DNA from 2 places in the Pseudomonas sp. GNP014 genome. Region 2 is predicted to be linked to the other one. Evidence: predicted binding sites of a transcription regulator. Region 2 holds the regulator's gene; the other holds the start of a gene.
The links. The regulator FliA, encoded in region 2, starts transcription of late flagellar genes. The targets are predictions, from matches to a motif close to CTAAAGTTTNNNNNNNNNNNGCCGNTAA.
Positions count from the first base shown of each region.

Region 1: a site for FliA is predicted at 1,471-1,498, ahead of ACXX9E_RS20315 (methyl-accepting chemotaxis protein). Genes of this name have one in related genera too.

Region 1 is NZ_JBTGUS010000001.1:4,518,274-4,521,593, forward strand. Features, by position in the region: gene ACXX9E_RS20300 (MmcQ/YjbR family DNA-binding protein) at 1-38, shown strand, start outside; gene ACXX9E_RS20305 (DUF1294 domain-containing protein) at 68-496, opposite strand; gene ACXX9E_RS20310 (undecaprenyl-diphosphate phosphatase) at 493-1,323, opposite strand; gene ACXX9E_RS20315 (methyl-accepting chemotaxis protein) at 1,626-3,260, shown strand.
Region 2 is NZ_JBTGUS010000001.1:3,004,127-3,007,446, reverse strand. Features, by position in the region: gene ACXX9E_RS13515 (protein phosphatase CheZ) at 1-704, opposite strand, end outside; gene ACXX9E_RS13510 (chemotaxis response regulator CheY) at 723-1,094, opposite strand; gene fliA (RNA polymerase sigma factor FliA) at 1,262-2,002, opposite strand; gene fleN (flagellar synthesis regulator FleN) at 1,999-2,829, opposite strand; gene flhF (flagellar biosynthesis GTPase FlhF) at 2,946-3,320, opposite strand, start outside.

The DNA.
Region 1 (3,320 bases), 1.5 Mb from region 2:
AGTTGCCCAAGAAAACCCGAATCGGATTATTGCTTTGACGCCAATCCTGTAGGGGATTGGCTGATTCTCAGAACAATGAAAGCAGGTTCGCGCCGAGGAACAACTGGTCGATCCAGAACACCTGGTGCAATGCCACAATCACCCAGAACAGAATCTGAAACGACACTTTGCGCGTCTTGTGCCGGAGCACTTGCTGGGCAATCAACGCGCCCGGCCAGCCGCCGGCCAGTTCCACGGCGTGGAGAATGTTTTCCGGCGTGCGCCATGCATCGGCGCGTGCCTTGCGCTTGTCCGCCCAATACATGAAGAACGCCAGCACACTGACCACACCATAGGCGGTCAGTGGCACCAGCGAGATCCCGTGCAGCCACATCGACAGCGAACCGAACAGCGGCAACGCGCAGATGATCGCCAAAACCAGCAGTTTCAGCTTCAGGTTCTGGATACTGCCGCCTGACGGACGACCCTCCGGGCGACGTGCGCGAGAGTCACTCATGGTTTGGCGGCCGACCAGTCCACCCAGCCGAACTGCCAGGTCGCCAGAATCACCAGACCGAAGACAATCCGGTACCAGGCAAACGCCGCATAGCTGTGGCTGGCGATGAATTTGAGCAAGCCGCGCACGGCGATCATGGCGAAAATAAACGCCGTGACGAAGCCGATGGCGAACACCGGAACGTCCGCCGGCACAAACAGATGACGGTACTTGTAGCCCGAGTAAACGGCGGCACCGACCATGGTCGGCATGGCCAGAAAGAACGAAAACTCGGTCGCGGTCTTGCGCGACAGGCCGAACAACAGCCCGCCAATGATGGTCGAGCCAGAACGCGACGTACCGGGAATCATTGCCAGACACTGGGCGAAGCCGACTTTCAACGCGTCTTTCCAGGTAATTTCGTCGACCGTTTCGGCATGCACTTGATGTTGACGCTTTTCCGCCCACAACATGATCAGGCCACCGATCACCAGCGCCGTCGCAACGGTGATCGGGTTAAACAGGTATTCGTGGATCAGGTCGGCAAACACCACCCCGAGCACGACGGCCGGCAGGAAGGCGATCAGCAGATTGGCGGTAAAGCGCCGTGCACTCGGTTGGGTCGGCAAGCCGATGACCACGTCGGCAATCTTGCGCCGGAACTCCCAGACCACCGCGAGAATCGCGCCGAGCTGGATAATGATGTTAAACGCCATGGCCCGTTCGCCGCCGAAATCGAGCAAATCGGCAACGATGATCTGGTGTCCGGTACTGGAAATGGGCAAAAACTCCGTAAGCCCTTCTACAACGCCTAGTATCAGTGCCTGCAAGGCCGTCCAAAGATCCATCAATCCCCCAAAGAGCGATGCACGCCGGCATGCTCCGATAGTATTTTTTGGTTCACTGCGTTCAGCGTAGCTGTTTATGGCTGTACCGATTCCGCGCGCACAGGATCTACACGAAACGGTCAAAATTCCGTGAAATATCAACTTGGATTCAGGTTTTCACGCGCGGGGCCGAAATCCTAACAGACAAGCCCTAATAGCGCTGTCGCGTTATTCGACTTGGGTCGCGTATGCCCGCCCACGAAATCGTGGTTGGATGCTGGCGGTGCTTTATTACAAGAAAAAGAATCCGGAGTGACAGCGTTATGAACAGCTTGCGCAGTGTGTCGATCAGCCGACGCTTGTGGCTCATTTTGATTGTGGCGGTGGTCATGTTGCTGACCTTGGGCGTGTTGATGCTCAAGCAGATCCACGACGACCTGTATCACGCCAAAGCCCAGAAAACCCAACACGTGGTGCAGACCGCCAGTGGCCTGCTGAGCTATTACCACGACCTTGAAACGGCCGGCACCCTGAGCAAAGAGGCCGCGCAGAAGCAGGCGCTCACCGCCATCCGTGGCTTGCGCTACGACCAGAGCGATTACTTCTGGATTAACGACCTCACGCCCGTGATGGTCATGCACCCGACCAACCCGAAACTCGAAGACCAGAACCTCTCGGCGATCCGCGATCCGGACGGCTTTGCGGTGTTCAACGAGATGGTCGCCATCGCCCGATCCAAAGGCGCCGGCATGGTCAATTACCGCTGGCCGAAACCCGGTGCGAGCGAGCCGGTGGCCAAGACCTCCTACGTCAAACTGTTCGAACCGTGGGGTTGGGTGCTCGGCTCCGGGGTTTACGTTGACGACGTTCAGGCGGAATTCCAGGGCCAAGTGATCAAAGCTACGGTCATCGGCCTGGTGATCGCCGTGATCATGGCGCTGCTGGTGATCCTTATCGCGCGCAGCATCGTTCGTCCGCTGCAGGAAACCGTGAACGCCATGGCCAACATCGCCAGTGGCGAAAGCGATCTGACCCGTAGCCTCGATACTCACGGCAAGGATGAAGTCACTGAGCTGGCGCATCACTTCAACGCGTTCACCGCCAAACTGCGCCGAGTGATCGGCGACTTGCAGGTGTCGGCCAGTGCCCTTGGCCAGTCGTCCAGCGAGCTGGGCAACGATGCCACGCAGGCGCAGCAACGTAGCCAGCAGCAGTCGCAGCAGATGGAGCTGGTAGCCACCGCGATCAACGAAGTGACCTACGGCGTGCAGGATGTGGCGAAAAACGCCGAGCATGCCGCTGCCGAAATGCGTGACGCCGAAGCACAGGCGCAACAGGGCCAGATCAACATCGACGGCAGTTTGCAGCAGATCGACCGGCTATCCGGCACCATCGACCAGGCCGTGGAGGTGATTCGCACCCTCGCCGCCGAGAGTACACAAATCGGTAGCGTGCTGGAGGTGATCCGCTCGATTGCCGAACAGACCAACCTCCTCGCCCTCAACGCCGCCATCGAAGCAGCGCGGGCCGGCGAGCAAGGTCGCGGCTTTGCCGTGGTGGCCGATGAAGTGCGCCTGCTGGCTCAGCGCACGCAGAAGTCGACCGCAGAGATCCAGTCGATGATCGAGCGCTTGCAGAATCATTCCGAGGCAGCGGTCAAGGTCATCGGCGACAGCAGCAAGGCGTCGCAGCTGACCATTGAGCAGGCCGGACTGGCTGGGGCAAGTCTGAATGCCATCGGCCAGGCCTTGCGCAATCTCAATGGCCTGAATGCCTCGATCGCCAGCGCCACCCTGCAACAGGCGCACGTGGTCGAGGACATCAATCAGAACGTGACTCAGGCGGCCGGGTTATCCCATAGCACGGCGCTGGCGGCAGAACAGTCGAGCGTGGCCAGTGTGAGGCTGGGGCAGTTGAGTGAACAACTGAACCAGTTGCTGCGCCAGTTCCGCGTCTGACCGCAATCACAATGAGGGCGTCAGCCTGTTAGCCATCAGCTCTGTCAGACACCCATTCAG
Region 2 (3,320 bases):
CCTTCACCCTGCGAGAGATGTTTTTGTGGATCTTTTTCTGCAAGCATCGCGGCGCGGTCATGTTCGATGCCCGCAAAGCGGTCCACCTGACTGGCCATGAGCACGAGTTTGAGCAAATTGCTTTCGACTTCGGTGACCAGTTGGGTCACGCGCTTGATCACCTGACCGGTCAGGTCCTGGTAATCCTGGGCCAGCAGGATGTCGTTGAGGTTGCTCGACACCGCACGGTTGTCCGTGCTGCTGCGCGACAGAAAACCGTCGACCCGACGCGCCAGTTCGCGGAACTCTTCAGCCCCGACCTCGCGACGCATGAAGCGACCCCAATCGGTGCTCAGGGCCTGGGCTTCGTCAGCCAGGCCATTGACCACCGGGGTGGCGCTTTCCACCAGATCCATGGTGCGGTTGGCCGCGGCTTCAGTCAGCTTGACCACATAGCCCAGGCGTTCGGTGGCGTCGGTGATTTGCGACACTTCCTCGGCCTGCGGCATGTGCGGATCAATCTGGAAGTTGACGATCGCACTGTGCAGTTCGCGCGTGAGCTTGCCCACTTCCTGATACAGGCCGCGGTCACGGGTCTGATTGAGCTCATGGATCAGTTGCACAGCGTCGCCGAACCTGCCTTTTTCAAGGCTCTCGACCAGTTCGACCGCGTGTTTTTTCAGGGTCGACTCGAAATCGCCCTGTGAAGATTCGTTATGCTCCATAGCTCCCCCGCGCGTTCATCAGCCGATGCGTTCGAAAATCTTCTCGATTTTTTCTTTCAGCGCCTGAGCCGTGAAAGGTTTGACCACGTAGCCGTTCACACCGGCCTGGGCCGCTTCGATGATCTGCTCACGCTTGGCTTCTGCCGTCACCATCAGCACCGGCAGGTGCTTGAGTTTTTCATCGGCACGCACGTGGCGCAGCAGGTCGATACCGGTCATGCCCGGCATGTTCCAGTCCGTTACCAGAAAGTCGATGCTTCCGCTGTTGAGCACCGGAATGGCAGTGGTGCCATCGTCGGCCTCGACGGTGTTGGTGAACCCCAGATCACGCAGCAGGTTCTTGATGATCCGCCGCATCGTTGAGAAGTCATCAACGATGAGGATTTTCATGTTCTTGTCCAATTCGACCTCCAAGCAGTCTTAAACGCGCCCAGCACCTGGACGCGCCATTTCAATCAATCCGGCGTAGCACTCGAAGACTGTCTGGAGCACAACAGAGCAAGACCGGTGCCGTTCATCACCGCACCAGCCTCGTTCGCAGTGTCCCCACACTGCCTTCAGCGCGCTCGCCACTCCCCCAAACGCCCCCGCAAGCGGGCCGCGCACTGGCTGTGTAACTGGCTGACCCGCGACTCACTGACGCCAAGGACTTCACCGATTTCCTTGAGGTTCAGCTCTTCGTCGTAGTACAGCGCCAACACCAGTCGCTCACGCTCCGGCAAATTGGCAATCGCGTCCGCCAGTGCGGCCTGGAAACGTTCATCTTCCAGATCGCGTGACGGCTCAAGATGAGCACTGGCGCCATCCTCGTGCAGCCCTTCGTGTTCGCCGTCCTGCAACAGGTCGTCGAAACTGAACAGGCGGCTGCCCAGGGTGTCATTCAAAATCCCGTAGTAATCGTCGAGACTCAATTGGAGTTCGGCCGCAACCTCGTGATCTTTAGCATCACGGCCGGTTTTAGCTTCAATTGCCCGAATTGCGTCGCTGACCATACGGGTGTTGCGGTGAACCGAGCGTGGCGCCCAGTCCCCTTTACGGACTTCATCGAGCATCGCGCCGCGGATTCGAATGCCCGCGTACGTTTCGAAACTGGCGCCTTTGCTGGCGTCGTATTTGGTCGAGACTTCGAGCAGACCGATCATGCCGGCCTGAATCAGGTCTTCGACCTGCACACTGGCCGGCAAGCGTGCCAGCAAGTGGTAGGCAATGCGTTTGACCAGTGGCGCGTAACGCTCGATCAACTCGTATTGCGCGTCGCGTGCCGACTTCTTGTAGTAATTCATACCGCTGGCGGTCATAGCACTGGTCCTGCCGTTTGCTGCACGAGGCGCTCGACGAAAAATTCCAGGTGGCCGCGCGGGTTCGCCGGCAGCGGCCAGGTGTCGACCTTCTGGGCGATGGCCTTGAACGCCAGGGCGCACTTGGAACGCGGAAAGGCTTCATAGACCGCACGCTGCTTCTGCACCGCCTTACGCACGCTTTCGTCGTAAGGCACGGCGCCGACGTATTGTAGGGCCACGTCAAGGAAGCGATCCGTGACCTTGGTCAACTTGGCGAACAGGTTGCGCCCTTCCTGCGGGCTCTGGGCCATGTTGGCCAGCACGCGGAAGCGGTTCATGCCGTAATCGCGGTTGAGCAGTTTGATAAGCGCGTAGGCGTCGGTAATGGACGTCGGCTCGTCGCAGACCACCAGCAACACTTCCTGCGCGGCGCGTACAAAACTGACTACCGAGTCACCAATACCCGCAGCGGTGTCGATCACCAGCACGTCGAGATTGTCGCCGATGTCGCTGAACGCCTGAATCAGGCCGGCGTGCTGCGCCGGGCTCAGGTGCACCATGCTCTGGGTGCCGGAAGCGGCCGGCACGATGCGGATCCCGCCGGGGCCCTGCAACAGGACGTCGCGCAGCTCGCAGCGGCCTTCGATCACGTCGGCCAAAGTACGTTTGGGGGTCAGTCCCAGCAGAACGTCGACGTTCGCCAGCCCCAGGTCGGCGTCCAGCAGCATGACCCGACGGCCAAGCTCTGCCAGCGCCAGAGACAAGTTCACTGACACGTTAGTCTTGCCGACGCCACCTTTGCCGCCGGTCACCGCGATCACCTGTACGGGATGCATGCTGCCCATGTTATTTCTTTACCTTGTCTTGCATAGACGGAGGCCACATTACTGGCTGCGCGTTCACAACCGGAACAATGCATGGCAGGCCATCGATGTAGGTACAAAAACTGTTCATGAATACCTCAGCCTACCTGCTTGGTCGGGCTGTGATAGATATCAGCGAACATGTCAGCCATGGCTTCTTCGCTGGGTTCTTCCTGCATTTGCACGCTGACGGCGCGGCTGACCAGTTGATGACGGCGCGGCAGATGCAGATCATCCGGAATCCGTGGGCCATCGGTCAGGTACGCGACCGGCAATTCATGACTGATCGCCAGGCTCAACACTTCGCCAAGGCTGGCCGTTTCATCCAGTTTAGTCAGGATGCACCCGGCAAGCCCGCAACGCTTGTAACTGTGATAAGCGGCGGTTAGAACCTGTTTCTGGCTGGTGGTTGCCAGCACCAGATAATTTTTTGAACGGATACCGCGCCCGGCCAGACTTTCCAGCTGCATGCG